DNA from 2 places in the Gilliamella sp. Fer1-1 genome. Region 2 is predicted to be linked to the other one. Evidence: riboswitches for the same ligand, from Rfam matches in the RefSeq annotation. Region 2 holds a riboswitch; the other holds the start of a gene.
What was found. A riboswitch is a leader RNA that binds a small molecule or an ion and turns the genes downstream of it on or off. The one in region 2 is predicted to bind preQ1.

Region 1: another riboswitch for preQ1. It lies ahead of queF (preQ(1) synthase); the one in region 2 lies ahead of queD (6-carboxytetrahydropterin synthase QueD).

What each region holds. Positions count from the first base shown of each region.
Region 1 is NZ_LZGX01000118.1:20,148-23,582, reverse strand. Features, by position in the region: gene A9G28_RS12870 (bpX6 domain-containing protein) at 1-2,175, shown strand, start outside; PreQ1 riboswitch class I at 2,260-2,304, shown strand; gene queF (preQ(1) synthase) at 2,307-2,780, shown strand; gene queC (7-cyano-7-deazaguanine synthase QueC) at 2,809-3,435, shown strand, end outside.
Region 2 is NZ_LZGX01000086.1:1,100-4,534, forward strand. Features, by position in the region: gene clpB (ATP-dependent chaperone ClpB) at 1-1,827, opposite strand, end outside; PreQ1 riboswitch class I at 2,100-2,145, shown strand; gene queD (6-carboxytetrahydropterin synthase QueD) at 2,149-2,577, shown strand; gene A9G28_RS09790 (7-carboxy-7-deazaguanine synthase QueE) at 2,574-3,188, shown strand.

The DNA.
Region 1 (3,435 bases), on a different contig from region 2:
GTTATCTTATTTGCTATGGTTATTAGCATGATAATCAAAACTGTCAAATATGCTAAAGCAATTAAACGAGGAGAGATTTCTAATAAAATTAAAGTAAAAACATTTACTTACAAGATGAAGAGTAGTGATTTGCCGCAAACTTATAATCCTAATAGTTCTCCTTTGCCTGCTCGTCAGAATCGCGAAAAACAAAAACCAAGCCGATGGCGTAATTATTTATCATTATTTTCAATAGTTTCTAAACTAAGCCATTTGATTGCGCTTCGGCAAGGTAATTATATCGAAACCATGTTAAAAAAGTTTGAGCAAGGCAACTTAGAAGACGCTTTACGCTATGCAATTCCGATTAATAACAATAGCCCTTCAAAAGGGCAAGCTTTTGGTGTCCCTAAACCGCGTAATAAATTATCTTTGAGCGAGTCGGTTTATGGTAATTCATCATCAATCTATCTTGAGGAGAAATTACAAAAGCATTTGCAGGTTTTGTATCAGCAGAGTTTTGAAAAATTAGCCAAACAAGATCGAGTGGAAGAGGCGGTTTTTGTTTTGGTTGAATTGTTAAATAATTTGGATGAAGGCTTAGAATTTTTAATGCAAAGAAAGCGTTACAAACAAGCCATGGAATTAGCTATTGCGCGTGATGCAAAACCTGAATTAATCATAAAACTTTGCTGTTTAGCAAATGATTGGAATAAAGCAGTGATGATAGCAAGGCGTGATAATGCTTTTGCTAATGCTATTTTGATGCTTGAAAAAGATCAACCAGAAATAGTGGATAGGTTAAGATTAGAATGGGCAAATGCATTGGCTGATCGAGCGGAATGGTTAGCAGCGATAGATGTTATTTGGCCATTACCAAAATATCGTTATCTTGCTGAAGAATGGTTTAATAACATTGATAAACTAGATGCACAGGCAATAGATGCAAAAGCAATAGTTAAACGTTTAATATTAATGCCTGAGTCGATTGATAAACTTGAAGATCGCTTGACGGAGATAAAAAATAACCCAGATTTTTATCAAAAAAGATTAGGTATTGCTCAACAAATATTAGAACAACAACAATATATTGAAAATTTACGAAGTTTGTTACGTGTATTGATTAACAATATTCTAGCTGATGTAGTCACTTATCCAAATGAATTTACCAAAGTAGATATAGCAAAGTTGATTGAGCTCACTCAAGATAAATCTTTAAAAATTGATATGCCCAATTCTTCGTTAACTTTAGCAAGACATAAGCCTTTATTAGAATCTAATCGGCTTCTTCTTTATATTTGCCCAGAAGCAGGTTACCGTTCAATTTATCATATGGCTGTCTTGACTGATAATAATTATTTATTGGCGTTAGGTGAAGCAGGCATCATTAAAGTTGATAGGCAAGGTAAACAACTTGCTCATTTTATGATTCCAGCTGAAAGATTAGTGATATCTCATAATCGTTTACAGGTTTTGGCATTGGTAAAAAGAAATAACTATTACCGTATTCATAAACTTGATTTAAGTACTGGCAAATTCATTGATTTAGGTGTTGTCCAATTTCAGCAATGTCATTGGACATTTGATGGTATCAATTGGACAATTGTTAATAATAACTGTATTGAAGTGATTAATATAGGCAATACACTAGCGGTTGTTTGGCGAGTCGATTTATCGCCTAATTCTGTGTTACAAATAGCAATAAAAGATCATCAAGAGGCAATATTAACAGTTAATCCTGAGAATTGTTGTGAAGCATTTTACTATAGTATTCCTGAACGTAGACTAATAAATAGACGAGATATTGAAAATGATGGTGATAACGTATTGTTAAGTGATGAGTTAAGAATATCATATTTAAAATATGATTATATAACCAATCAATTATCACATGTTTTTAATAAATTTAACTATGAAGTAATTCCATTAACGATGAGTGAGAAACAATTTAAGAATCTTCATGTTTTAGCAATTGGTCAGATAATTGCGCTGTGTGTGAATCAAGAAGATAGTATTGGTTATAATATTCATTTATATCACCCTGATAGCAACCAGATAAAAATGATCATTGATTGGCATTCATCAATGCCTGTTTCTGGTTTGTGCATTGATGGTGAATATTGTTTCTTTGATAAACAAGGTCGAGTATTACACGTTAATGTTAAGGAAAATAAAGTAACCTCGTTTTCGATCTAACATAAATAGGTGAGAATTTGGGTAAATTAATGGCGCCTTAATGGTACTAGACATTTTTATCTAAAAAGAGTATGGTGTGCGCTTTGTTACGTGGTTCGTGAACCTCCCACGCTAAAAAACTAAGGAAAATTATGAATAAAGTTACACTACTTGGCGATCAATCTGTTCGCTATCCTACAACCTATTGTCCTGAAATACTCGAAACGTTCGATAATAAACATCCAACTAACGACTATTTTGTTAAGTTCAATTGCCCAGAATTTACTAGCCTTTGTCCTATCACTGGGCAGCCTGATTTTGCGACGATTTATATTTCATACGTACCTAATATTAAAATGGTTGAAAGTAAGTCGCTCAAGCTATATCTCTTTAGCTTTCGTAATCATGGTGATTACCACGAAGATTGCATCAATATTATTATGAAAGATCTTATTAAACTAATGGATCCTAAATATATTGAAGTCTGGGGAAAATTTACCCCTCGCGGCGGAATCTCTATCGATCCTTATGCAAATTATGGTAAAGCCGGCACTAATTGGGAACAAATAGCGATGAGCCGTTTGGCTAATCACGATCTTTATCCTGAAAAAGTCGATAATCGCTAATTCAATTTACCCTAACAGGAAACTCTCAATGCAAACTCGTAAAGCACTAGTGATATTTTCTGGTGGGCAGGATTCTACTACCTGTTTACTGCAAGCCATTGCTGATTATGGTCGTGAAAACGTCGAAACCATCAGCTTTCAATATGGTCAACGTCATGCTATTGAACTTGAAAAAGCCAAGTGGATTGTTGAAGATCTTGGCGTTAAGCAAACCGTGGTGGATACCTCGGTGATTAAACAGACGACCAATAATGCTTTGATTGATGATTCACAACAAATCACCGCAGCCAAAGAAGGCGATTACCCTAATACTTTTGTGGATGGACGTAATATGCTGTTTTTGCTTTTGGCTGGTTGTCATGCCAAGCAACACGGTATTAGTGACATTATTATTGGCGTTTGTGAAACCGATTTTAGTGGCTACCCTGATTGTCGTGATATTTTTATTAAATCAATGAATGTATCGATGAATCTTGCTATGGATTATAATTTCAATCTCATTACCCCTTTGATGTATTTGACTAAAGCTCAAACATGGGAAATGGCTGATAAACTAGGTTATTTGGATTATGTCCGCGACCATACTCATACTTGTTATTACGGAGTTGATGGTGGATGCGGCAAATGCCCGAGCTGTATTCTTCGAGATAAAGGA
Region 2 (3,435 bases):
GACCCCTGTTGGTCCTAAAAAGAGGAACGAGCCAATTGGTTTATTAGGATCAGAAAGCCCAGCCCGACTACGACGAATCGCATTAGCTACAGCAACAACCGCTTCATTTTGACCTATTACACGTTTATGTAAGGCATCTTCCATATGTAATAATTTGTCTTTTTCGCTCTCAAGCATTCTAGAAACTGGAATACCGGTCGCTTTAGACAACACCTCAGCAATTTCGTTATCAGTCACTTTGTTGCGCAATAACTTCATTGTTTTGCCTTCTAACTGTGTTGCTGAAGCAAGTTTCTTTTCGAGTTCTGGAATTTTACCGTATTGTAATTCAGACATTTTATTCAGATCACCAGCGCGACGTGCTTGCTCTATTTCAGTACGTGCTTTTTCAAGTTCAGCTTTAATGCTTTGCGTACCCGAAACAGCCGCTTTTTCTGACTTCCATTCTTCTTCAAGTGATGCATATTCTTTTTCTTTTTCAGAAAGTTCATCATTTAGCATCTCAAGACGTTTTTTACTAGCATCATCAGACTCTTTTTTAAGCGCTTGCTGCTCAAGTTTGAGTTGAATAATACGTCTTTCAAGTCGATCTAACGATTCCGGTTTTGAATCCATTTGCATACGAATACTTGATGCCGCTTCATCAATTAAATCAATCGCTTTGTCAGGTAACATACGATCAGAAATATAACGATGCGATAACGTTGCCGCAGCGACAATGGCTGGATCGGTAATTTGCACATGATGATGCAATTCGTAACGTTCTTTTAATCCTCGCAAAATAGCAATCGTGTCTTCAACAGTTGGCTCGGCAACATACACTTTTTGAAAACGACGCTCTAACGCAGGATCTTTTTCAATATATTGGCGATATTCGTCTAACGTTGTTGCACCAACGCAATGTAATTCCCCTCGAGCCAGTGCTGGTTTTAACATATTACCAGCATCCATTGCACCATCGCTTTTTCCTGCACCAACCATGGTATGGATTTCGTCAATAAATAATATAATACGGCCTTCTTCTTTCGCTAAATCTTTAAGTACGGCCTTTAAACGTTCTTCAAATTCACCACGATATTTTGCACCTGCAATCAAGGCACCCATATCTAATGATAAAACGCGTTTATTACGCAATCCTTCAGGTACTTCACGGTTAACGATACGTTGTGCTAATCCTTCAACAATAGCGGTTTTACCTACGCCCGGCTCACCAATTAATACGGGATTATTTTTAGTACGACGTTGTAATACCTGAATAGTTCGACGAATTTCTTCATCACGCCCAATAACAGGATCAAGTTTGCCTTGTTCTGCTCGTTGCGTTAAATCAATGGTATATTTTTTCAACGCACCGCGTTGATCTTCTGCATTAGGATCATTCACGTTATCACTACCTCTTACTTGATTGACGGCTTGGCTAAACTTGTCTTTATTGACACCTGATTTTTTAAGAATATCACTTAGGCTCCCTTTATCTTCTAAAGCTGCTAAGATAAAGAGCTCTGATGATATATAACTGTCACCATTTTTTTGCGATAATTTATCGCACAGATTAAGTGTACGGACAAACTCTTGTGATGGAATAACCTCCCCACCCACACCCTGAACTTGCGGTAATCGATCAATCGCCTGAGTTAATTCTTGTTGTAAAATAGCTACATTTGCACCCGCTGAAGCTAACAATGGCGCTACACTGCTGCCTTCTTGATTAAGCATGGCTGATAGAACATGCACAGGCTCTATATATTGATTGTCTTTACCTAATGCCATTGACTGCGCATCAGCTAAAGCTTGTTGAAACTTGTTTGTTAATTTATCTAACCTCATCGTATTTATCTCCTGAGCAATAGATTTGAGTTAAACGTGTATACATTCAACCCATTTGCATGATATCTAAATGAGTGTTGCAACCTAAATTTCAAGAGCAAATTTAAAATATTTTTTATAAAATTTGTACAGTAAATTAGCGAGTATTTAAAAAACTTAATTAGCATCAAAATAAAGTTGTTTGCAATATATAAATACACGTTCAACCAGTGTTGAAAGATGACAAATCAACTTTTATCCATTATATTAACACCTTTATTTTGTTAGGCGTGCTAACCGTGGTTCGTAACCCATCCCACGTAAAAAAACTAGGAATACAACATGTTCAAAATAGCCAAAGAGTTTCAATTTGATGCTTGTCATATGCTAGATGGACACAATAAAAAGTGTCATAACCTGCATGGTCATACTTACCGCTTATTAGTCGAAATTAGCGGTGATCTTATCGATAGTGGTTCAAGTCAAGATATGGTAATGGATTATGCCGATCTAAAAATGATTGTTAAAAAGTATATTGTCGATCCTTTTGATCACGCTTACCTTTATAATCAAAATAATAGAAATGAGTGCCGTATTGCTACATTATTGCAAGAAATGGATCGCAAAGTCTTTGCCTTACCGTGCCGAACAACTGCAGAGGGGATGAGTAAATTTATTTTTGATTGCTTATCTAAATATTTGCCTGTTTCGATGATCAAATTATGGGAAACACCAACTTCATATTGTGAATATTATCGGAGCCCAAAATGATCGAATTTCGCATAGTTGAAATCTTCGAATCTTTACAAGGCGAAGGTTATAATACGGGAATGCCTGCTATTTTTATCCGCTTTGCAGGCTGTAATTTAAATTGTGCTTGGTGTGATACTAACTTTCGCCAATTTACTCGATTTACCTTAGAGGCATTAATAGCAAAAGTAAGCGAATACAAAAGTAAAAACATTATTATTACAGGGGGTGAACCCACTAGGGTTAAAGCGTTACCACAGCTACTTTTGCCATTAAAAAATGCTGGTTATTTTATTGCCATTGAAAGTAACGGTCTTGGCAAAGTCGATGCGCTTATTGATTATATTGCCCTCAGCCCGAAATTTTGCTACCAGTCGCACTATCAAAAAATAGTCCAACCAACAGCCAATGAAGTGCGAATTGTTACCGAAAACCACCGTGATTTTATTGCTTTTTGCCAATATATCGAAACTCAAATACAGGCAAAACGCTATTATCTTTCACCTTGTGAAAAAGATGGTGCATTCAATATATTTGATACCATAAAACTACTGGGAAAAATTAACGAAAATCGATTAGATAATAAATGGTTATTGAATATACAAAGTCATAAACTTGCAGATATTGAATAGTGTCTATTTTTCAATCTAACTCGTTAAATATTGGAGAATGAGATTGAATAGAAATTTTTAAATAAAAAGATAATGAAAGTTAATTAGATAAGTCACTATTTGCTTAAATTAATAAAATAACTTCATTTTGCTCCATTCTTTAGTGGTTTTTGTTGGTATGAAGTGGCTTTATGTCGATTCTTTAAGCTTTGCTAGTAAAAAGGGGTATTGATAATCACAAATGTTCTCCAAACACATAATCCACAAA